Regions from separate parts of the Rugamonas sp. FW305-51 genome, predicted to be linked through region 2. Evidence: predicted binding sites of a transcription regulator. Region 2 holds the regulator's gene; the other holds the start of a gene.
What was found. The regulator NrdR, encoded in region 2, represses ribonucleotide reductase genes. The targets are predictions, from matches to a motif close to CACNANATNTNGTG.
Positions count from the first base shown of each region.

Region 1 (11,321 bases), on a different contig from region 2:
CGACTTGATCTCGTTGTAGGCGTTGAAGATCTCGCCCTCGTCCAGGCCCAGCGACTCGACGATGTACTGGTAGGCGTGGGTGTGGATGGCTTCCTCGAAGGCCTGGCGCAGCAGGTACTGGCGGCACTCGGGGGCCGTGATGTGGCGGTAGGTGCCCAGCACGATGTTGTTGGCGGCCAGCGAGTCGGCGGTGACGAAAAAGCCCAGGTTGCGCTTGACCAGGCGACGCTCGTCGTCGGTCAGGCCGTTGGGGTTCTTCCACAGCTCGATGTCGCGCTGCATGTTCACTTCCTGCGGCATCCAGTGGTTGGCGCAGCCGGCCAGGTACTTGTCCCAGGCCCATTTGTATTTGAACGGTACCAGCTGGTTGACGTCCGTTTTGCCGTTGATGATGCGCTTATCGTCGGCGTTGACGCGCAGCGCCAGTTGCTCGGCGTTCGCTTCCGACGCTTCGCCGGCGCCCGGCTGGTTCAGTTCCATATTGCCCAACGGTTGTTGGTTGGCAGGACGGGCGGCGCCCGACGTGGCTTCATCATCCCAAGACAGCATGATCGATTTCCTTCTAAGGGCCGGCGCGGGGGCCGGCGGTGTTCCGTAAAAAGAACCACCCGGCAGGCCGGGTCGGTTCTCACTCTCTATATTAGTAGCGCCGCCGCCAGGGCGGCGCCATGCAGCTTTATTGGCTACTTACTGGCAAGCTTCGCATTCCTCGAAACCGTCGTCGCCGGGACGCAGGTAGCAGGCGGCGCCTTCGGCTACCACGGCGGCCGGGGCGGCCACCTGGGCAGCGGCGGCCATGGCGCTGGCCGACATGCCGCCGTCCACTGCCACCGCGTTCAGCGCGCCGGTCTTGGAGGTCGACTTCTCCATGTGGGTGGCGGCGATGGTGCGCAGGTAGTAGGTGGTCTTCAGGCCGCGCAGCCAGGCCAGCTTGTAGGTCTCGTCGAGCTTCTTGCCCGAGGCGCCGGCCATGTAGATGTTCAGCGACTGGGCCTGGTCGATCCACTTCTGGCGACGCGAAGCCGCTTCCACCAGCCAGGTCGGCGACACTTCGAACGCGGTTGCATAAATGTCACGCAGGTCCTGCGGGATGCGGTCGATCTTGGCCAGCGAGCCGTCGAAGTACTTCAGGTCGGCGATCATGACCTCGTCCCACAGCTCGCGCGCCTTCAGGTCACGCACCAGGTAGGCGTTGATCTCGGTGAACTCGCCCGACAGGTTGGACTTCACGTACAGGTTCTGGAAGGTCGGCTCGATGCAGGCCGACACGCCGATGATGTTCGAGATGGTGGCCGTCGGGGCGATCGCCACGCAGTTCGAGTTACGCATGCCGAACTGCTTGATGCGGTTGCGCACCGGGGTCCAGTCCATGGCGGCGGACGTATCCTGCTCCAGGTAGCCGCCGCGCTCGTCGGCCAGCAGCTTGATCGAATCCTGCGGCAGGATGCCGCGCTCCCACAGCGAACCCTTGTACGAAGCGTAGTGGCCGCGTTCCTCGGCCAGCTCGGTCGAGGCCAGGTAGGCGTAGTAGCACACCGCTTCCATCGAGGTGTCGGCGAACTGCACCGCTTCCATCGACGAGTAAGGCACGCGCATCATGTGCAGGCAGTCCTGGAAGCCCATCACGCCCAGGCCCACCGGACGGTGGCGCATGTTGGCGTTGCGGGCCTTCTCGACGGCGTAGTAGTTGATGTCGATCACGTTGTCGAGCATGCGCATGGCGGTGCGGATGGTCTTTTGCAGCTTGACGTGGTCCAGCTTGCCCTCTTTCATGTGGGCCGGCATGTTGACCGAACCGAGGTTGCACACTGCAATCTCGTCCGGCCCCGTGTTCAGGGTGATTTCCGTGCACAGGTTGGAGCTGTGCACCACGCCCACGTGCGACTGCGGCGAACGGATGTTGCATGGGTCCTTGAAGGTGATCCATGGGTGGCCCGTTTCGAACAGCATGGACAGCATCTTGCGCCACAGGTCGAGCGCCGCGATCTTCTTGCAGACGCGGATTTCGCCGGCCGCCGCCTTGGCTTCGTAGCCCAGGTAGGCTTGCTCGAAAGCCTTGCCCACCTTGTCGTGCAGGTCGGGGCAGTCGCTTGGCGAGAACAGGGTCCACTCGCCCTTTTCCATCACGCGCTTCATGAACAGGTCGGGAATCCAGTTGGCCGTGTTCATGTCGTGGGTGCGGCGGCGGTCGTCGCCCGTGTTCTTGCGCAGGTCCAGGAACTCTTCGATGTCCATGTGCCACGTTTCCAGGTAGGCGCACACGGCGCCCTTGCGCTTGCCGCCCTGGTTCACGGCCACGGCCGTGTCGTTGACCACTTTCAGGAACGGCACCACGCCCTGCGATTTGCCGTTGGTGCCCTTGATGTGGGCGCCCAGCGCGCGCACCGGGGTCCAGTCGTTACCGAGGCCGCCGGCGAACTTGGCCAGCAGCGCGTTTTCCTTGATGGCGTCGTAGATGCCTTCCAGGTCGTCCGACACGGTGGTCAGGTAGCACGACGACAGCTGCGAGCGCAGCGTGCCCGAGTTGAACAGGGTCGGGGTCGAGCTCATGAAGTCGAACGACGACAGCAGGTGGTAGAACTCGATGGCGCGCGCTTCGCGGTCCGTCTCGTTCAGGGCCAGGCCCATCGCCACGCGCATGTAGAACGCCTGCGGCATTTCGATGCGCACGTCGCGCACATGCAGGAAGTAGCGGTCATACAGGGTCTGCAGGCCGATGTAGCCGAACTGCAGGTCGCGGTCGGCCACCAGGGCCTTGGCCAGGCGGGCCAGGTCGAACTCGGCCAGCTTGGGGTCGAGCAGCTCGGCGGCGATGCCCTTGGCCACGTATTGTGGGAAGTAGCTGACGTAGGCGGCGGCGGCGCCGGCCTGCGGCACTTCCTGGCCGAACACTTCCTTGCGGATGGTGTGCAGCAGGATGCGGGCCGTCACCTGCGAGTAGGCCGGGTCCTTTTCCATCAGCGCGCGGGCAGCCAGGATGGCGGACTTGTGCAGCTCTTCGACGGGCACGCCGTCGTACAGGTTCTTGACCGTTTCGGCCAGGATGGCGTCCGCGTCCACATGCTTTTCCAGGCCGATGCAGGCCGCGTTGATCAGGCCGCTGACCTGGTCCATGTCGAGCAGGCGGCGCTCGCCGTTTTCCGTCACGTGGATCTGGGGTGCAGCCACCTTGGAGGTGGCGCCGGCCGCCTCTTTCTGCAGGCGGCGCTCTTCCATGTGCTTGGCGCGGTACAGCACGTAGGCGCGGGCCACGTCGTGCTCGCCCGAACGCATCAGCGACAGTTCCACCTGGTCTTGCACATCTTCGATGTGGAAGGTGCCGCCGGACGGCTGGCGGCGCACCAGGGCCGACACGACGGCGGCCGTCAGCTGCTCGACCAGGTCGCGGATGCGGGCCGAGGCGGCGCCCTGGCCGCCATTGACGGCCAGGAAGGCCTTGGTCATGGCGATGGCGATCTTGGACGGCTCGAAGGCGACGACGGCGCCGTTGCGGCGGATGATGCGGTAGTCGCCCAACGCTGCCGCTGCCGTGGCCTGGCCGCTAGCGGTACCCGCAGTCGCTGCTGGTACCAGCGCTGGTTGGATGGAAGTGTCTTGAGTAGATTGCATTTAAGCTCCCCGATAACAGCGTGCAGTCGTAGCTGCGCGGCGTATGTTGTATAAAAAAGGCCAAAATGAAGCGGCCAGCCTGGTGTTACGGCTGGTGTGACAGCGACAAAAAGGGTAAATATGGGTTCCTTATGCTCGTAGGCCGAGGCTGAAACAGCTTGGAACCAGGGACATGGGATACCACTACATTTAGTGAATCAGGTTAATCGATACACTGATTGTAGTGGTCAGCCCGGGGCAAGACAAGCGGAAATTTTTTCATTCAGATCAATTTTTCGGTTGACTTTTCGGGATGCCTACAGGGAAGCGCAGTTGCCGGTGAGCGGCTACTAACGCCGCGTCCGCCACTGCCTTTTCCTTCAGCAGGCCGGCCCATTTTTCGATATATTCCTGCCAACTAAACAACGGCCCCGGGTCCGTCTTGCGGCCCGGCGCGATGTGTTCGTGGCCTTGCACATCCGACAAGGGATAGCGCTGCTGCAGGGCCAGCGTCAGCGCCGCCAGGGCGTCGTACTGGGCCGGCTCGAACGGCACCGTGTCCGTCCCCTCCAGCTCGATGCCGATGGAAAAATCGTTGCAGGCGGCCCGTCCCCGGAACGCCGACACGCCCGCGTGCCAGGCCCGCGCGTTGCCAGAAACATACTGGACCACGCGGCCGTCGCGCCGCACCAGGAAGTGGCTCGACACCCGCAAGCCGCGCAGGTCCGCGAACGCGGGATCGGCATTATAGTCTACCCGGCCGGTAAACAAGTCGGACACGTGGGGCGTGCCAAATTGTCCCTGGGGCAGGCTGATATTGTGGATCACCAGCAGGCTGACGGCGGTGCCGTCCGGACGGGCGTCCGCATGGGGCGAGTCGTAGCGCAGCACGTCGCGGCACCAGCCGTCCGCGCCCACGGCGTAACGGGTCGCCATCAGCCCTCCGGCTCCTGGATGTTGAGCTTTTGCATCTGGTAGCGCAGCTGGCGGAAACTGATGCCCAGCAGCTGGGCCGCCTGGGTGCGGTTGAACTGGGTCTGGGCCAGGGCCCGCAGGATGATGTCGCGCTCGATCTGGTTCAGGTAGTCGGGCAGGTTGGACGGCAGCGCGTCCAGGTGCGGCAGCGCGATGGGGCCGGCGGCGCCGGATGCGGGCGCGCCGCCGGAACCGGCCGCAACGGATGGGGCGGCGCCGGCAGCGGCCGCGTAGGTGGCGGCCGACAAAGCGGCGGCAGCTACAGCGGCAGCAGCGGCAGATGGCGCGGCGCCGGGCACGCCGGCCACGGCGCCCGGGGTGGGCGTGGGCAGCGCGTAGCCGGGCGCACCGGGGCCGGCGCCCGCGCCATCGAGGCCAAAGGCGGCCGCCTCGGTGGGCGCCAGCTGCCGGGCAAAGCCGGGCGCGGGCGACGGCAGCGGCACCACGGCCTCCACCATCTTCGCCCCCTTCAGGGCCAGGTCGCCCACTTCGATCACACCGTCGTCGGCGAAGGCCAGGGCCCGCTCGAGGATATTTTCCAGCTCCCGCACATTGCCGGGGAAGCCATAGCCGCGCAACGCCTCCAGCACACCCGGCCCCAGGACCACCTTGTGCTCGAAGGTGCCCAGCCGTTCCAGGATGGCGTCCGTCAGCGGTTCCAGGTCGTCGAGCCGCTCGCGCAGCGGCGGCAGACACAGCTCGATCACGTTCAGGCGGTAGAACAAGTCTTGCCGGAAGCTGCCCTGCGCCACACACTGGGCCAGGTTCTTGTGGGTGGCGCTGATGATGCGCACGTCCACCGGCTCCTCGCTGGTGGCGCCGATCTTGCGCACGCGCCGCTCCTGGATGGCGCGCAGCAGCTTGACCTGCATGGCCAGCGGCAGGTCGGCCACCTCGTCGAGCATCAGCGTGCCGCCGTTGGCGGCCTGGAAGAAGCCGTCGCGCTCGTCGGCCGCGCCCGTGAAGGCGCCCTTGCGGTAGCCGAAGAACTCGGCCTCCATCAGCGCCTCGGGAATGGCGCCGCAATTGACGGCCACGAAGGGCTTGGCGGCGCGCGAACTCTGGGCGTGGATTTCGCGCGCCGCCAGTTCCTTGCCGCTGCCCGATTCGCCCGTGATGGCGATCGGCGCCATCGAGCGCGCCAGGCGGGCGATCTGGGCCCGCAGGGCCTGGATCACGGCCGAATTGCCCTTCAGGCGGCTGGCCTGCTGGCCGGCGCCGGACGCCTTTTCGCCGGCCGGCAGGTTCAGCCGCAGGGCCGACTGCACCATGATGCGCAACTGGTCCAGCGCCACCGGCTTGGAGACGTAATCGAAGGCGCCGGCCTTGAGGGCGATGACGGCGTTGTCGGCGCTGCCGAAGGCCGTGACGACGGCGATCGGCGTGTTCTTGTAGGCGGCGCACACTTCGCGCACCAGTTCCAGCCCCAGCCCGTCGGGCAGGCGCATGTCGGTCAGCACCAGCGCGTATTCGGCGCCGGCCAGGCAGGCGCGCGCCTCGGCCAGCGTGGCGGCGCTGTCCACGTCCAGTCCCATCTTGAGCAGGGTGATTTCCAGCAGTTCGCGCAGATCGGCTTCATCGTCGACGACCAGCACACGGGGAGCACTCATGGAACTGCCTTTCAGTTGAATCCGGCCGCTTACACGGCCGCCGGCACGGCGGGCGCGGCGGCCGGCCGTGCAAAGGTGATCACAAACCGCCCGCTGGAGCGGGGCATGCCGTCCGGACCGGGCGCTGGCTCGAAGCGGTATTCGTAGTCCAGCATGGCATCGTTATTCAAACACAATTCGCGCGCCAGATATAGTCCCAGCCCCGTGCCCTTGCTCGAGGTGGTGTAGAACGGCTCGAACAGGTGGGCCCGCACTTCGGCCGAGATGCCGGGGCCGTCGTCCTGCACATGCAGTTCCGGCAACCGGGCCCGCCCGGCCACCAGCGTCAGGCGGATGCTGGCCGGCGCCCCGCTGGCATAGCGCACGGCGTTGTTGAGCAGGTTGAGCACCACTTCGCGCAGGTGCAGGCTGTCGAAGCGGACCCGGATACCGGGCGCCGCCGTCAGCGCCAGCACGTCGGCGGGCAAGCCGTGGGTCTCGTCGAACTCGGCCTTGAGCTCGGCCAGGAACTGGTCCAGCGCCAGCGGTTCGCCGTGCGGCTGCACCTTGCGCGACAGTTGCAGGATGTCTTCCACCATGCGGTTGACCCGGCTCACATTGTCGCCCACGATCTTGAGCAGGCGCAGATGCACGGTGCTGTCGAGGTCCTCGGCCAACAGGGCCGTGGCGTGGCCGATAGCCGACAGCGGGTTGCGCACCTCGTGCGCGATGCTGGCCGTGAGCCGGCCCATGGAGGCCAGCTTGAGTTGCTGGGCCTGGTTTTCGATGCCCGTCACGTCCTGCAGGAAGATCACGCTGCGCTCCGCGCCCAGGCCGGCCGTGTCGACGGCGGCAAAGCGCGCCTGCAGGTGGGCGGCCAGGTCGGGCCGGCCGTTCCAGGCGGCCGCCGTGCCCTCCAGGGCCGGGTCCGCAACGGGCTTGATGGTGACATAGGCCGTGCCCTGGGCAGGGTCGGCGCGCCAGTCCTCATAGGCCAGCGCCAGCGGCCGCAGGGCCGCCGCCTCGTCCAGGCGAAAGCGCCGCTCCGTGCCGGCCAGGCCCAGCATCTGCTGGGCGGCCGGATTGTTGGCGTACACCTGGCCCTGGGGACCGACCACCAGGATGCCGTCGCCCACGTTGGCCATCACCAGCCGGTTGACGGCCTGCTGCACGCCGATCTCGACGCCCCGTGCGATGGCCAGCTCTTCCTGGCCGATCAGCCTGGCGGCCATGCGGTTGACCACCCACACGGCGGCGAAGAAGGCGGCGCCGTACAGGCCGGCCTGCAGCACCACCATGTCGCCTTCCATCAGCAGCATGCGCCAGCCGCTTTCGCCCAGCAGGAACAGCGTGACCAGGGCCGTGCAGAACAGCGCCAGCAGCAGCGGCGCCAGGATGGCCGTGCCGGCCAGCGGGAACAGATAGAGGATGGCCAGCCCGCTGCGCACGCCGCCGGCGGCGATGTAGAGCAGCGAGATGATGGCCAGGTCGCAGGCGATCTGCGACATCAGCTGCAGCAGGAAGCGGCGCCGCACGTAGATCGTCATCAGGGCGAAGGTCAGCGCCAGCAGCAGATAGCCGAGGCACACTTCGCCATAGAAGAACTGGCCGGAGGCGCGCAGGCCGCGGCTGTCCACGCTCAGGTAGGCCAGCAGCACCAGCGCGATCACGACCCGGGTCGCGTTCAGCGTCTGCAGCGAGCGCCAGAACGTGTCGCGCGAGTCGGCCGCCAGCGCCGGCAGGGAGGAGGCCACCAATCAGGCGGCCGGCAGACGGGCGTGGGCGGCGCTGCAAAAATCGCGGCCCGCGGCCTGCACCGTTTCCGAGGCCGGGTAATAGATGCCGCAGTGGGCGCAGCACAACATGGTTTCCACTTCCCCGGCCGCCTGGGCCCGGGGCGCGGCGCGGCCGGCGGCCGGCGACGGCGGCTGCGGTGCGCGCGGCCGCTGGCCGCCCTGCAGCTCGCGCAGCTTGCTGCGGATGGCAAACAGCACCAGAAACGCCAGCGCCAGCCAGAACAAAAGACGACTCATGCCAATCCCCGATGTAGAACGACTTCAAACACGAAACGGCTGCCGACGTAGGCCAGCAGCAAGGTGGCGAAACCGGCCAGCGTGAAGCTGAGCGCGGTCTTGCCGCGCCAGCCGCGGAAGCGCCGGCCCGCCAGCAGCGCGGCGAACAGCAGCCAGGACATGAGGGTGAAGACGGACTTGTGGTCCCACTTCAAGGCCTGGCCGAACAGCTGTTCGGAGAACACGATGCCCGACAACACGGTCAGGCTCAGCAGCACGAAGCCGAAACCGATCATGCGAAACAGCAGCTTTTCCATCGTCAGCAGGGCCGGCAGCTGGTCCAGCGTGCTGGCCAGGAAGCCGCCGCCGGCCGCCGTGCGCGTGTGCAGGCGCGATTCCTGCAGCGCCATCAGCACGGCGTGGAAGGCGGCGATGGTGAGGGTGCTGTAGGCCAGGGTGGCGATGGCGATGTGCCAGCCGAACATGACGGACTTGCCTTCGAGCGCGATCAGGCTGCCCGGGAACAGCGCCTCCAGCGCCACGGCCAGGGCCGCGCACGGCATCACGAGGCGGCGCAGGCCGTCCAGGCTGAAGTTGCGGTTTTCCAGCCAGTAGGCGGCCACCGATACCCACAGGGCGGCCGACAGCATGGCGGCGAAACCGATGCGCAGCGAGCCGGGGGCCGTCACTTCGAACCACAGGGTCACGCCGTGCAGCAGCCAGGCGGCGGCCGTGACGATGGCGATCAGCGCCCCCTGCCGGGACGGCAGCAGGGCACACATGAGGTACAGCAAGGCGGCTGAGATAAGAAAATAGGTCTGCATAAGGGCTAAGTTTACACCATGGTGGGCAGTCCGATGCGGGAGCTGGCCCGTGCGGCCGCGCCCTGCTCCTGCCCGGGACGGGTTTTCAATCGACGGCCGCCACGCGGATCTCGTCGTTGTGGTGGCGCTGCTGCTCTTCCATCACCAGCTGCCCCAGTTCGCGCTTGAGGGCGTTGAACTCGGGCGCGGCCGGGTCGCGCAGGCGCGGCAGGTCCACCAGCAGGTCGCGCTTGACGGTGCCGGGCCGGTAGGTCATGACGACGATGCGGTCGGCCAGGTAGATCGCTTCCTCGATGCTGTGGGTGACGAAGATGATGGTCTTCTTCAGCTCGGACCAGATGCGCAGCAGCTCGTCCTGCAGGTTGCGCCGCGTGAGCGCGTCGAGCGCGCCGAACGGCTCGTCCATCAGCATGATGGGCGAATCGAGGGCCAGCACGCGGGCGATGGCCACCCGCTGGCGCATGCCGCCCGACAGGTCCTTGGGATAGCGGTGGCGGAAGTCGCCCAGCGACAGCATGGCCAGCAGCCGGTCCACCGTGGCCGCGATCGCGGCCCTGGACTGGCCCTTGATCTCGAGCCCGAAGGCGATGTTGTCGGCCACCGTCATCCAGGGAAACAGGGCGTATTCCTGGAACACCATGCCGCGCGCCGGTCCCGGCCCCGTCACGGGCTGGCCGTCGGCCACGATGGTGCCGCTGCTGGGCAGGGCAAAGCCGGCCACGGCGTTGAGCAGGGTGGACTTGCCGCAGCCGGACGGCCCCAGCAGGCAGACGAACTGGCCGCGCGGGATCGCCAGGTGGATGTCCTGCAGGGCCACTACTTCGCGCCCCGCGCCCGGGAATACCTTGCCGACGTGGTCGATGACGATGTGGGGTGGATGCGAATCGCTCATATATATAGTGCGGCCTCAGTTATCCAGGCCGCGGTGCCAGCGCAGCAGGTGGTTGTTGAGCCGGTTCATCAGCACGTCGATGCCCAGCCCGATCAGGCCGATGCTGATCATGCCGGCGATGATTTTATCGGACCAGAAGTACTCGCGCGCCTCGAGGATGCGGAAACCGAGGCCATTGTTGACGGCGATCATTTCCGACACGATCACGACGATGAAGGCCGTGCCGATGCCGATCCGCACCCCCGACAGGATGTAGGGCACGGCCGCCGGCAAGATCACCCGCACGAACATGGTGCTGCCCGACGCGCCCAGGTTGCGGGCGGCGCGGATATAAATACCGTCCACCTGGCGCACGCCGGCGATGGTGTTCATCAGCACGGGGAAGAAGGCGCCCAGCGCGATCAGGAACACGGCCGGCGGATTGCCCAGCCCGAACCACAGGATGGACAGGGGAATGTAGGCGATGGGCGGGATCGGGCGCAGCAGCTGCACCAGCGGATTGAGCCAGGCATACACGCGCGGCTGCGCCCCCATGGCCAGTCCCAGCGGCAGCGCCAGCCCGGCGCCCACCACAAAACCGACGATGACGCGGTACAGGCTGCCCATGGCGTCGCCGATCAGTTCCCCGGAAAATGCCCAGCCCAGCCAGCTGCCGGCGGCCGCGTCGTAGGGCTGCAGCGGCAGCAGGTATTCGAACCATTTGTGCACCACGGCCCACGGCGAGGGCAGCACCTGCGGGTTGACCCAGCCCAGCGTGGCGGCCCCCTGCCACAGGGCGATCACGACGGCCGGCACGATCAGGCCCACGCCCGCTTCACGCCACTGCGACTTTGCCATGGCTACCCTCTCTTATTTGACGTTCAGGCTTTTCTTGGCCGCGTCCAGCAAGTCCGTCTTGACCCAGTCGCGCGCCACGGGCGGCTTGGCCATGCGGCCCACGCCGGTCTTGACCATGATGTCGGTGGTGACCTGGATGTGCTCGGGCGTGATGTCGTAGGAATAAGGCGAATTGCCGATGGCGTCGTCGAAGTCCTGCTTGCTCAACTGGCCCTTGAACACCACCTCGCGCACATACTTCTCGGCCACGGCCTGGTTGTCGATGAAGGTCTTGGTGGCTTCCACGAAGCAGCGCATGAACTTCTCGGCCAGCGGACGCTTTTCCTTGTAAAACTTCTCCGTCATCACCATGGTGCGCACCGGCGCGCCGATCGGCGTGTCGTAAGGCTTGATGATCTCGTTGCCGTAGCCCTTGTTGATGGCCTGCGACGACTGCGGTTCGGACTGCATCATGGCGTCGATGTTCTTGCCCAGCATGGCCTGGTTCAGGTCGGCGTAGGCCAGGTAGACCAGCTGCACATCCTTGCCCGGCTGGTCGGACACGCTCAGGCCAGCCTGCTGCAGCTCGGCCAGCAGCAGCACTTCCTGGATGCCGCCCCGCGTC
Region 1 covers NZ_JBYSZG010000060.1:15,221-26,541, reverse strand. Annotated here, with positions in the region: gene AC3WOS_RS25940 (ribonucleotide-diphosphate reductase subunit beta) at 1-549, opposite strand, end outside; gene AC3WOS_RS25935 (ribonucleoside-diphosphate reductase subunit alpha) at 688-3,609, opposite strand; gene ampD (1,6-anhydro-N-acetylmuramyl-L-alanine amidase AmpD) at 3,877-4,524, opposite strand; gene AC3WOS_RS25925 (sigma-54-dependent transcriptional regulator) at 4,524-6,173, opposite strand; gene AC3WOS_RS25920 (sensor histidine kinase) at 6,203-7,906, opposite strand; gene AC3WOS_RS25915 (PP0621 family protein) at 7,910-8,185, opposite strand; gene AC3WOS_RS25910 (cytochrome C assembly family protein) at 8,182-8,988, opposite strand; gene AC3WOS_RS25905 (ABC transporter ATP-binding protein) at 9,074-9,880, opposite strand; gene AC3WOS_RS25900 (ABC transporter permease) at 9,896-10,717, opposite strand; gene AC3WOS_RS25895 (ABC transporter substrate-binding protein) at 10,730-11,321, opposite strand, start outside.
Region 1: a site for NrdR is predicted at 3,791-3,804, ahead of AC3WOS_RS25935 (ribonucleoside-diphosphate reductase subunit alpha). Genes of this name have one in related genera too.

Region 2 (11,321 bases):
GCGCCAGCAGCAAGGCCGACAACGGCACCGTGGACGCAAAACCGATGTGCTTGAAGCCCAGCGCCCCCACCACGCCGCCCACGAAGAACATGCTCAGCAGCGCCACCAGCAGCTTGAGGCGGTCGCGGTTCGCCATCACCTTGGGCATGGCCGCGTGGTCATGCTCCATGTTCCAGTAGACCAGTTTGCCCAGCTCGATGCCCAGGTCCGTCACCAGGCCGGTAACGTGGGTGGTGCGGATTTCGGATTTGGAAATCTTGGTGATGATGGCGTTCTGCAGCCCCATGATGTAGCACAGCAGCATGACGGTGACGGGCACGAACAGCCCCATCTGCAACGACAGGTTGGCGCCCAGCAAGCCGAAACACAACAGCAGGGCCGCCTCCAGCAGCAGCGACAGCGCGTACTCGCTGTGCAAGTGCTGGCGCCGCGCCCAGTTGATCAGGATGGCCGAGCTGGCCGCCCCGGACAGGAAGGACAGGATGGCGCCCAGCCCGGACAGGGCCAGCGTCACGTTGCCCATCGCCAGATCGTCCGCCATCGACGACACCACGCCCGTCATGTGGGAGGTATAGCGCCGCACGGCGAGGAAACCGCCCGCATTGGTGGCGCCCGCGACGAAGGTCAAAACCAGCCCCAGTAGCTGGTTCGCTTCGGTGGTGCGTTTTCTGCCGGACAGGCGGCGAAGAAACAGGATGGCCATAATCGATCGTCAACGTTGCGCTAACGGCCACGCCGCAGCTTGGATACCAACAGGAACAACATACGTCATCTGAGGCCAAATTGGCGGGAAAATCACCCCGTGTGGTGAAATCTTCCCACCGGCGCGCCCCAAACACGCACACTGTATGCACATGATATTAACATCTAACCGCAGGCTTGCGGAGCGGTCTGGCCGCTGCATGCGCGGGCGCCAATTACAATTCGATTACAATGCTGGTTTTGACTTGCCGACCTCCGCGCCATGGAAACCAAATCCGCCCGCCTGACGATATTGATCGATCCAGTGAAGAAGAAAGCGTTTGAAGAATTATGCGCAGCGCAAGACCTGACGCCATCGCAGGTAGTGCGCCAGCTGATCCGTAGCTACCTGGACAAGCACGGCGTATCGTACGCCACGAAAAGCAAGATCAAAGGCGCCGCCCTCAGCGACGACTGACCCTCTCAAAAATGGGGACGTACCCCATTTTGAGATCAAAGGCGCCGTTATCAGCGACGGGTGCCCCTCTCGCCCTGAAAATGGGGACGTACCCCATTTTGATCTACCTCTTTTTGAAAATGGGGTACGTCCCCATTTTTAACATCGTCATTTTGAACTGCAGTCCCAAGCTTCGCTGAAAAAAATGGGGACGTAACACGATTAATTTCGTGTGACGTCCCCTGTTGCATTCTCGATTGCTGGCGGATGGGTTGCGGGGGGCCGTGCGCCCCCCCCCCCCCCCCCCGCGGCTCAGTTTGCCGTTTGGGTGACCGACAGCATGCGCTCCACGTAGCGGGCGATCAGGTCGATCTCGAGGTTGACCTTGGCGCCAGGCTTGAGGTGTTTGAGCGTGGTCATGGCGATGGTGTGCGGGATCAGGTTGATGGAGAACTGGCACACCAGCTGTTCGCCGCTGCCGATATCGGTCACGCGGTTGACCGTCAGCGATACGCCGTTGACGACGATGGAACCCTTGAACGCCAGATACTTGGCCAGGTCGTGCGGCGCCTCGATCACCAGTTCCCACGATTCGCCCACGGCTTCGAACTTGCGCACCACGCCCAGGCCATCGACGTGGCCCGACACCAGATGACCGCCCAGCCGCTCGGCCAGGGTCAACGCCTTTTCCAGGTTCACTTCCGTCGTCGTATCCAGGCCCACGGTGCAGTTCAGGCTTTCGCGCGACACGTCGACCACGAAGCTGTGCTCCGTCTTTTCCACCACCGTCATGCAGGCGCCGTTGATGGCGATCGAGTCGCCCAGGGCCACATCGGCCAGCGGCAGGCCGCCCGCGTTGATGTGCAGGCGCACGCCCGCATCCATGCCGCCTGCCAGCGGTTGCACCGATTCAATTTTGCCGATGGCGGCTACGATTCCAGTAAACATGCGATACCAATCTTAAAGTGGGTTGAATCTGGCAAGGATACGCAAATCGGCGCCGATTTGCTTAACCTCGTGAAATTTGAGCGTGTGCTTGCGCGACAGGTCCGTCAGCGCCGGCAAGGCGAACATGCCCTGCGCGTCGCCCAGCAGCACGGGCGCCAGGTAGACCAGCAACTCGTCCACGCAGCCTTCCCGTATCAGTGAACCGTTGAGCTTGCCGCCGGCCTCCACGTGCAGCTCGTTGATCTGGCGCCGGCCCAGTTCGCGCATCAGTTCCGGCAGGTCGACCTTGCCGGCCCCGTTGGGCAGCAGGATGATCTCGGCGCCGGCCGCGCGCAGCGCCGCCTCCTTTTCCGGATCGGACACGGCGGCCACGATCCAGGTACCGCCACCTCCCAGCACGCGGGCCCGGGGATCGATGTCGAGCTTGCTATCGACGACGATGCGGCGCGGCTGGCGCGGCGTGTCCACGGCCCGCACGTTCAGTTGCGGATCGTCCGCCTTGACGGTGCCAATGCCGGTCAGGATGGCGCAGGCGCGCGCCCGCCATGCATGGCCGTCGGCCCGCGCTTCCGGCCCCGTGATCCACTGGCTCTGGCCATTGTGCAGGGCCGTCATGCCGTCCAGGCTGGCCGCCGACTTCATCCGCACCCACGGCAGGCCACGCCGCATGCGCGAGAAGAAGCCGATGTTCATTTCATGGGCCGCGTCGGCCAGCACGCCGCTCGAGACGGCGATGCCGGCCGCGGCCAGCTTGGCCATGCCCTGCCCCGCCACCAGCGGGTTGGGGTCTTCCATGGCCGCCACCACGCGGCCCAGGCCGGCGCGCACCAGCGCATCCGAACAGGGCGGCGTGCGGCCGTAATGGTTGCATGGCTCCAGCGTGACGTAGGCTGTGGCGCCGCGCACGTCGTGACCGCGGGCCTGGGCATCCTTGAGGGCCTGGATTTCCGCATGGTCGTAACCGGCCGCCTGGGTCACGCCCGCGCCTATCACCTGGCCGTCGCGCACGATCACGCAACCGATGCGGGGATTGGGCGACGTCGTGTACAAGCCTTTGGCGGCCCATTCCAGGGCCAGTGTCATGCCCTCGAGATCGTTGCTTATTTCCATCTTCTTCCTGCGTTAGCGCCGGCGGCCTAGTCCGCCGCGGCCGCCGCCGTGCAGCCCTCCGGCTGCACCAGCGGATCGCACACGCGCATCCGGCCCAGCATGTTGATCTTGATATGGCGCGCCTGCCGCCCCTGCAACAGCGACAGCGTGCCCCAGTGCGCCACCAGGCTATTGCCGGCGCTGCAACTGCGTCCTGCAGCATTATAAGCAAGGTAGAGCGGCGCCGCACCGGAAGAGAACGCCGACCGGATCACAATGTCGTCAGATAGGGCCTCCTGGCGGTACAACACCTGTTCGCCGCCGTCGGGCCGGCGGTTGCCGTTGGCGTCGATAAACACCACCCAGCCGCGCCGCCAATCGACGCCGGCCGGCTCCAGCGGCGCCAGCGACACGATACGGCCGCGGGCGATGGCCTGCGAACGGGTCAGGTCGATAGCACTGCACAGGTCGTTGACGGCCGTGCGCAGCCGCAGCGCTTGCAGCATCTGCTGCAGCCCCGGCGCGGCCACGCCGGCGAGGATGGCAACCAGCCCCAGCACGACCAGGGTTTCAACCAGGCTGAAGGCACGATGACGGCGGCGCGCCAGGGAACGCGACGGCTGACGTCCCGGTGCAGGGAACAGGAGTCTGGCAAGGCCACACATGGCAGCGTGGCGACCAGGACCGCATCGGGACCGGAGCCCACCATGGCCGTTCATGGCCAGCAGTGGGCGCCCGGCCCGGAGGCGAGCCGCACGCCGGCGCTGGTCAGCGTCAACTCCTGGCAATCATCGTCGTGAAAATGGACGTCCACCATGCCGGTACCCGGCCTGGCGATCAGGCGCACACATTGACTGATCAGCTCCCCCTCGCATGCCTTGCCCTCCACCTCGTAGGCGCTGGCGCGGGCGCTGCTGCCGGTCCACCACCGGAACAGCATGGCTTCCGGGTCGGTGGAACTGGATGAAAAAGCGATATAGCTGTTGTAGCGCGAATAGTAGCGCTCCTGCTGTTGCATGAGCCGCATCAGGGCCGCCTCCCCTTCGTTGCGCCGCACCCGTATCACGTAGTGTTGCAGGCTGGGATAAGCTTGCGCCGCCAATACGCCAAAAATGACCAGGGTGACCAAGGCTTCCACCATGCTGAACCCGCCAATGCGTCCCATCATCGCCTCCTCCGATGTCTATCGTTGCCACGTCCGCGTGCGATGCCCGCCGCGCTAGCGCCGGGCCGCCGCGTGCAGCTCGCGCCAGTTCACCACCTCGCGCCAGCTCAGGCGGCCCGACGGCGCCGCCACGGACAGGCTGCCGGCGGAACGCACGGGCGCAGTACCGAGCGCGCTGAAAACCGCGATGGCAACAGTCCGGCTTGCGCTTGCCACGGTGGCAGGTGCGGAGCTGCCTGGGGCGGGGCCGGCCGGCGCCCCACCCGGCGCAGTACCGCGCGCGGGCAACGGGGCCGGCAATCGCAGCAAGACGGGGCGCAAGGCGTAGTCCGGCGCGAGGCGGCCGGTGATGCGGGAATCTTCGGCAACCGCGCCGCCGCCACCGCCGCTACCGGTACTGCCACCGGCACCACCTCCACCGCTCGTTCCGCCGCTGCCAGCGCTGCCCGTCGAACCACCGCCGGCCGCCGCCGTCATCGATGCAGACGGCAAGCCCGTCAAGGCATCCAGCACATAACTGCGGCTGCGGGTTGCGTCGCAAGGCGTTCGGCCCGGCAAGACGGTATTGAGCACCAGCTGTCCATTGGTCAGCACGCCGCTGTCCAGGCTGCGCTCGCCCGTGGCAGGCGCATCGAGGAGATCGATATACCAGCCCTTGCTGCCGGCGGACAGCTCGGCGCCCGTCAGCCTCAATGCCGGCGCACCGGCGTCGCCGGTGAGCGAACGCGGCGTCAGGTCACCCCGTCCCGCCACCAGTTGCGGCGGGTCGGCCAACGTATCGAGGATGGCGTAATACGATTGCGGAGCGAAGCGCGCGGGCAGCCGGTCGTCCGCCTCGACCATGCGCCCCGTACCGAACAGGACCAGATACCCGCCACCCGTCGCAAACACCACCTTCGGCTGCTGCGCGATCGATTGCCGCGCACCGCCGGCATCGCGCGCCACGAACAGCGGCGTCTTCCCCGGCCCCGGTCCGACCGCGCCGGGCCATGGCGCATCGCCGGTCAGATCGAAACGCCACAGGTTGCCCTGCAAGTCGCCGGCGTAGGCGTAACGCAGTACGCCGTCCACGTCGGTCACGAGCGCGGGCGCACTGAGCCCGTTCGGCTGGGCCGGATCGCTAATCGGCGTCACCAGACGGTAGTAATTGTCGTTGCGCCGCCACGGCTGCGACGGCGGCTTGTCCAGCGCCAGCAAGAACAAGGCGCCATTGCCGCCGCTGCTGGCGTGGCCATCCGCGGCATAGTTGTTCCAGCCGCTGGCGACGATGGTCATGTCGCGCAGCACAGCCGCGCCGCCGCTGCCGCCCGTGCGCACGCGCGCGAGCTGCGGCCGGGTGCTCACGTTGCCCATCATGGGATCGTCCCGGTCCGTGAATTCCCACAGCGCGCCGGCGGTATCGAAGTGCAGCGGGTCCGTGACGTCAAGCGCAAACACCCCCTGCGCACCACCGCCCATGCCCGACACCAGCACCGTCTTCCAGGCGCCGCCTGCATAGGCTTCCCCTGCGCTGGCCGGGCCATCGACGTAGGCGGCATGTACATAGGCTGGGCTGGTCAAGCGGTTCAGCGTGCCGAACAGGGCATCCGGCACGTAGGCGAACAGTTCACTGCCGTCGGCCGCATCGAACGCATGCAACATGCCGTCATTGGCGCCGAGATAGATCGCGGGCCGGCGCGCCTTGCTGCGCGCGTAGAAGTCGGCGTAGGCGGCACCCCGCTCCATGGCCTGCGCCACGCCGACAAAGACGGGCGTGCTGTTGACGGCATCGCCCAGCACGCTGCCGCGGCGGCGAAACAGGCTGCCCTCCAGCGCGCGCTCGCCGCGCAGGTAGTCCAGCCGTTGCCGCCCCATGCCGTCCGGCCGGCTGCGTGCCCCGGGCGCCCGGTCGAGCATGGCCCGCTGGGCGCTGCTGAGGGCGTCCCATGCGAACGGCACCATGGCCAGCGTGCCATCGGCCTGGACCACGGCCGTATAAATATTGCGCGCCGACGGTGCTGGCCTGGGGGCGTTGCCGGCCGAGCCGGTGAGAATGGCGCCGGCATCCCACGCCGGCGCAGCGGCCGCCAGCGCAGCCGCCGAGTCTGCCTGGACGGCGTAGCGCTCGAAGTGCCCGCTCCAGTCGGCGCGGCTGTAGATGGCCTGGAATGCGGTAAACGTGGCGCCATCCGCGCCAGCGGCAGCAGTGGCAGGCGGAACAACTATGGCAGGCGGAACAACGCTGGTAGACGGAGCAATGGCGGCTGGCGGCACAGTGATGGCAGCCGGAACAATGGCAGCAGGCGGTGCAGTGGTGGCAGGCAGCACCAGCGGCATGCTGCGCACCGGGGGATCACCGCCGGCCGCCAGGCAACCGGCCAGTATCGGTTCGCTGGCAATATCCAATGGCGGCGGCGCGGCGCTGGCCGGTCCAGCGTAGCAGATCGCCAGCCATGCCAGCAACAACGTCTGCAGCAGCATTCTGATACAGGTCGTAGCCATGTGTGTGCCCTCTGTCATTCAGCCTGGCGATAGACGGACTGCAGTACTACCTCCGTCTCCGGCCTAGCCCCAAAACCGATCGCCGTCACGCGATAGCAAAAGCCGCCGGGCGCGCCCACCTCTTCTCCCGGCTGGTGGCAGGGCACGCGCTCGATCAGGTAGCGCGGCCGCCGGAACGGCAGGAACCCGCTGCCGGTCTGCATGGATGCGCCGCTGTAGTCGCCAAACTGCGCCGTGTGACTGCCGCCATCTTCCGCGCCGCTCAAGTCGACGGCCTGCCATGCCGGTGCCGCGCCGTCAACGGGGCGGGCGCCAAGGCCGGCGCTGACAGGGGCGCCCCCGTCCGTCGCCATCCGTATCACATCCCGTTCCCCGTCCATCAGCGCATCCTCCGCAGCCTGAAAAGCGATTTGCCGGTCGCGTCCTGCCCGCGCGGCCTGCTCCCCTTGCAACGCCATGCGCGCCGCCGACGCGCCCACCAGCATGACGGCGACCAGGATCAACATCGCCACCAACAGCGTCACGCCCCGTTGCCGCCGTGCTCTCGACAGACCACGCATGGCTAGACGCTCCGGTTGCGCAACTGGAACAGCGCGACGAACAGGCGCCGCGCCCGCTGTTGCAAGGCCGGCGCCATCGCCTGTTCGGCCACCCGGACGCCGGGATCGTCGCCCGCATGGCCGTCCGCGTAGGCCGCGCCGAACAGATCGTAGACCGCAGGCAACCCGTCCGGCCGGGTATGCCCATCGCCCCGCAACAGCAGCGCGACCTTGACGGTACGCACCCGTTTCCAGTACGTCTTGCGGTTCCGGTCGCGCTGCTGCTCGTCCGGCGTGTCGCCCGTCAGGGCAAGGCCCGCGTCCAGCGCGTTGATGGCGCTCGCGTTCAGGTAGGTATCGGGCACGCCGTCCGGCGGCGTATCCATATCGATGCCATACAGCACCTGGAAACTTTCCACCCCGCGCACGATGGCGTCGGCGCCCCAACCGCTGGCGCTGCGGTATTTGCAGCGCAGCTCAGGTTCGCCTTCGGCATCGTTGGCGACATAGAAGATGCTCCAGCCGCGCGCATCGGCCGCATGGCTGTCGGCCACACCGAACCCGGCGCAGTTGACGGCGGAACCGTCGCCATTGGCGCCGGCACCCGATCCGCCAAAGCGCAACGCCAGCACGTCGCTGCCGTTGGCCACGGGCGCCAGGGGAAACTCGATGCCGGCGCTGCCGCGACCAAGGCTGTGCGCATCTAGCCCCGCGATGGGGGCGCTGACGGCCGGGTCGTAAGCGGCCGGCGCCGTGTCGTCGTCCCAGTTGAGGTAGGCGCTTTGGCGCACGGCCTGGCCGATGATATCCAGCGCATAGCGGCCGCCGTCATTGAGCCACACGTTTTCGCTGTGAAGGCGATAGGCGCCGTTGGCGAGCACCAGCATGCCGCAGGCCAGCAACACCACCAGCATGCCCAGCGCCATGGCCACCATGACTTCGGCCAGCGCCATGCCCTCCTGCTGCTTGCCTGGACATATGGCTACGCCATCACGCTGCCGCGCGCCTGGTAGCGATTCGCAACGGGGGCACCCGCCCGCAACGGCCGGACTGGCCGGACTGGCTGGATCGGCCAGATCGGCTGGATCGGCTGGACCGACTGGATCGGCTGGACCGGCCATCATGGCAACGCTCCCACCGCCACCGCCACACCGGGGACGAATTCGCCTTCCGCGTCCAGCGCCGCCGTACCGTCCGGATTCTTGCCGCGCCAACCCACCTTGACCACCAGCGGTGCGCCCGCGCCACCCGTGCAGTTCCAGCGCAGGCGCCCGCCCTGCCACATGGCCGCGTCGCGGCACACCAGCGCACGGCCTGCCGGCAAGCTGGCGCGTACTTGCTGCTTGATGTCGTACAGGTCGAACAGCGCCAGCTGGGTACGGTCGCAATGAGCACCCGGCGCGTAGCACAGTGGCGACGGCGCCGACGGCGATGGCTCGGCCAGCGCGTCATAGTTGAAGGACAGATAGGGATTAGCCGCGTCCGGCAGCGGCGCGGCAATACTGTTGGCCCGCATGCGCTCGGCCAGGCTGTTGGCCAGGTGCAGCGACTGCGTCAGCAAGGCGGACTGCTGACGGGTGCGCAGCGCCGCCAATTGCATGGCCGTGCCGCAGATGATACCGAGCGCCAGCACCAGCAAGGCCACCATGACTTCCAACATGGTAAAGCCGCGTACCTGTTTGCATCGCATGCCGCACCTCCATCGCTCCATCGTCTTGGCCGCCTGCCTGGCGGCTGAGGATGAAGTTAGCAGCGTGGACGCTTCAACGCATGAGGTGCGTCAACCGTGCGCCAAAGCGCGCTGACGGTGGGAAAGGAGAAAACGAAAAGGGAAAACGGACTAGGCAGCGCGGCGCGAACGCGTCCGCAGTCAGGCAAGCTCAGCCCTTGCGGGGCTTGCGCTCCTGGCCCACTTCGGCGATGGCGTCCTGGAACTCTTCCAGGTCTTCGAAGTTCTTGTAGACGGAGGCGAAACGGATATAGGCGATCTTGTCGAGCCGCTTGAGCTCCTGCATCACCAGTTCGCCAATGTAGCCGGAATCGACTTCGCGCTTGCCGCTGGTGAGCAGTTTTTCCTCGATCGACTGGACCGCCGTATCGATGGCCGCGGCCGCGACGGGGCGCTTGCGCAAGGCCAGCATCAGGCTGGCGCGCAGCTTGGCGGCGGCGTACTCGGTGCGGCTGCCGTTCTTCTTGACCACGAACGGCATCACCAGCTCGATACGCTCATACGTGGTAAACCGTTTATCACATTTGGCGCAGCGCCGGCGCCGGCGAATGGCGTCGCCCTCCTCCGATACGCGGGTATCGAGGACCTGAGTCTCTTCATGCTGACAGAACGGACATTTCATGTGGGCGGCGGGTTCGCTTGCAATTGTTCAGGCAGGACGCCGGCCATGGCCAGCGTCCTGTCGATACTACACCTATCAGGCAGCGTAGACCGGGAAGGCGTCGGCCAGTACTTTGACTTCGGCCTTCACGCGCTCGATGGTGGCGGCGTCATGCGGGTTGTCCAGCACGTCGGCGATCAGGTGCGCGACCTTTTCCGCTTCCGCTTCCTTGAAACCGCGGGTGGTCATGGCCGGGCTGCCCAGGCGGATGCCGGAAGTCACGAATGGCTTCTGCGGATCGTTAGGGATGCCGTTCTTGTTGGTGGTGATGTGGGCCGAACCGAGGATCGCTTCCGCTTCCTTGCCGGTCAGGTTCTTGGCGCGCAGGTCCACCAGCATCACGTGCGACTCGGTACCGCCGGAGACGATGCGCAGGCCGCGTGCGATCAGGGTCTTGGCCAGCACGTCGGCGTTCTTCACCACTTGCTGCTGGTAAGCCTTGAACTCAGGCGTCAGCGCTTCCTTGAAGGCCACGGCCTTGCCGGCGATCACGTGCATCAGGGGGCCGCCCTGGATGCCTGGGAAGATGGCCGAGTTGATGATCTTCTCGTGCTCAGCCTTCATCAGGATGATGCCGCCGCGCGGGCCGCGCAGCGATTTGTGCGTGGTCGAGGTGACGAAGTCGGCGTGCGGCACGGGGTTAGGATACAGGCCCGCGGCGATCAGGCCGGCGTAGTGGGCCATGTCGACCATGAAGTAAGCGCCCACGGCCTTGGCCACGGCGGCGAAACGTTCGAAGTCGATCTTTTTCGAGAACGCCGAGGCGCCGGCGATGATCAGCTTGGGCTTGTGTTCCTTGGCCAGCGCTTCCATGGCGTCGTAGTCGATGTCTTCAGCGGCGGTCAGGCCGTAGGAGACGACGTTGAACCATTTGCCCGACATGTTCAGTGGCATGCCGTGGGTCAGGTGGCCGCCTTCGGCCAGCGACATGCCCATGATGGTGTCGCCCGGTTTCAGCACGGCGAAGAATACGCCCTGGTTGGCTTGCGAGCCCGAGTTTGGCTGCACGTTGGCCGCTTCGGCGCCGAACAGCTGCTTGACGCGGTCGATCGCCAGTTGCTCGACGACGTCCACGTATTCGCAGCCACCGTAGTAGCGCTTGCCTGGATAGCCTTCGGCATACTTGTTGGTCAGCTGGGAGCCCTGGGCTTCCATCACGGCGGGCGAGGTGTAGTTTTCCGAAGCGATCAGCTCGATGTGGTCGTGCTGGCGGCGGTTTTCGTTCTGGATGGCGCCGAACAGCTCAGGGTCTACGTTGGCGAGGGTGTGATCTTTTGCGAACATGTAAAAACTCCAATCGGTATGAGTAACTTGTTTCTGGCAGGTTGGATCGAATGAGGGAAGCCGATAGCGGAAAGACAGCCTCATTGTGCGTACCATCGGTGGGCTGCCCAGGCGAACGGCTATTGAAATCTCACGTTCCCCGGTGGATGCCCACCTTTCGCCAACGGACCAACTCGCCTGCCGGGAATGCCGGCTGGGAATCATCGCAGCTTTTCGCCAGTTACGTGAGACGTAATGGAAGGCAAATTGTAAGTTAAAGGCAGCAATTGGGCAAGGAAAATGTTATC
Region 2 covers NZ_JBYSZG010000015.1:44,269-55,589, reverse strand. Annotated here, with positions in the region: partial or broken gene AC3WOS_RS12720 (YoaK family protein) at 1-703, opposite strand, end outside; gene AC3WOS_RS12715 (CopG family transcriptional regulator) at 965-1,159, shown strand; gene AC3WOS_RS12710 (riboflavin synthase) at 1,451-2,086, opposite strand; gene ribD (bifunctional diaminohydroxyphosphoribosylaminopyrimidine deaminase/5-amino-6-(5-phosphoribosylamino)uracil reductase RibD) at 2,099-3,196, opposite strand; gene AC3WOS_RS12700 (GspH/FimT family pseudopilin) at 3,223-3,783, opposite strand; gene AC3WOS_RS12695 (type IV pilin protein) at 3,891-4,343, opposite strand; gene AC3WOS_RS12690 (pilus assembly protein) at 4,395-6,821, opposite strand; gene AC3WOS_RS12685 (pilus assembly PilX family protein) at 6,836-7,381, opposite strand; gene AC3WOS_RS12680 (PilW family protein) at 7,384-8,313, opposite strand; gene pilV (type IV pilus modification protein PilV) at 8,481-9,050, opposite strand; gene nrdR (transcriptional regulator NrdR) at 9,241-9,711, opposite strand; gene glyA (serine hydroxymethyltransferase) at 9,787-11,034, opposite strand; ZMP/ZTP riboswitch at 11,133-11,268, opposite strand.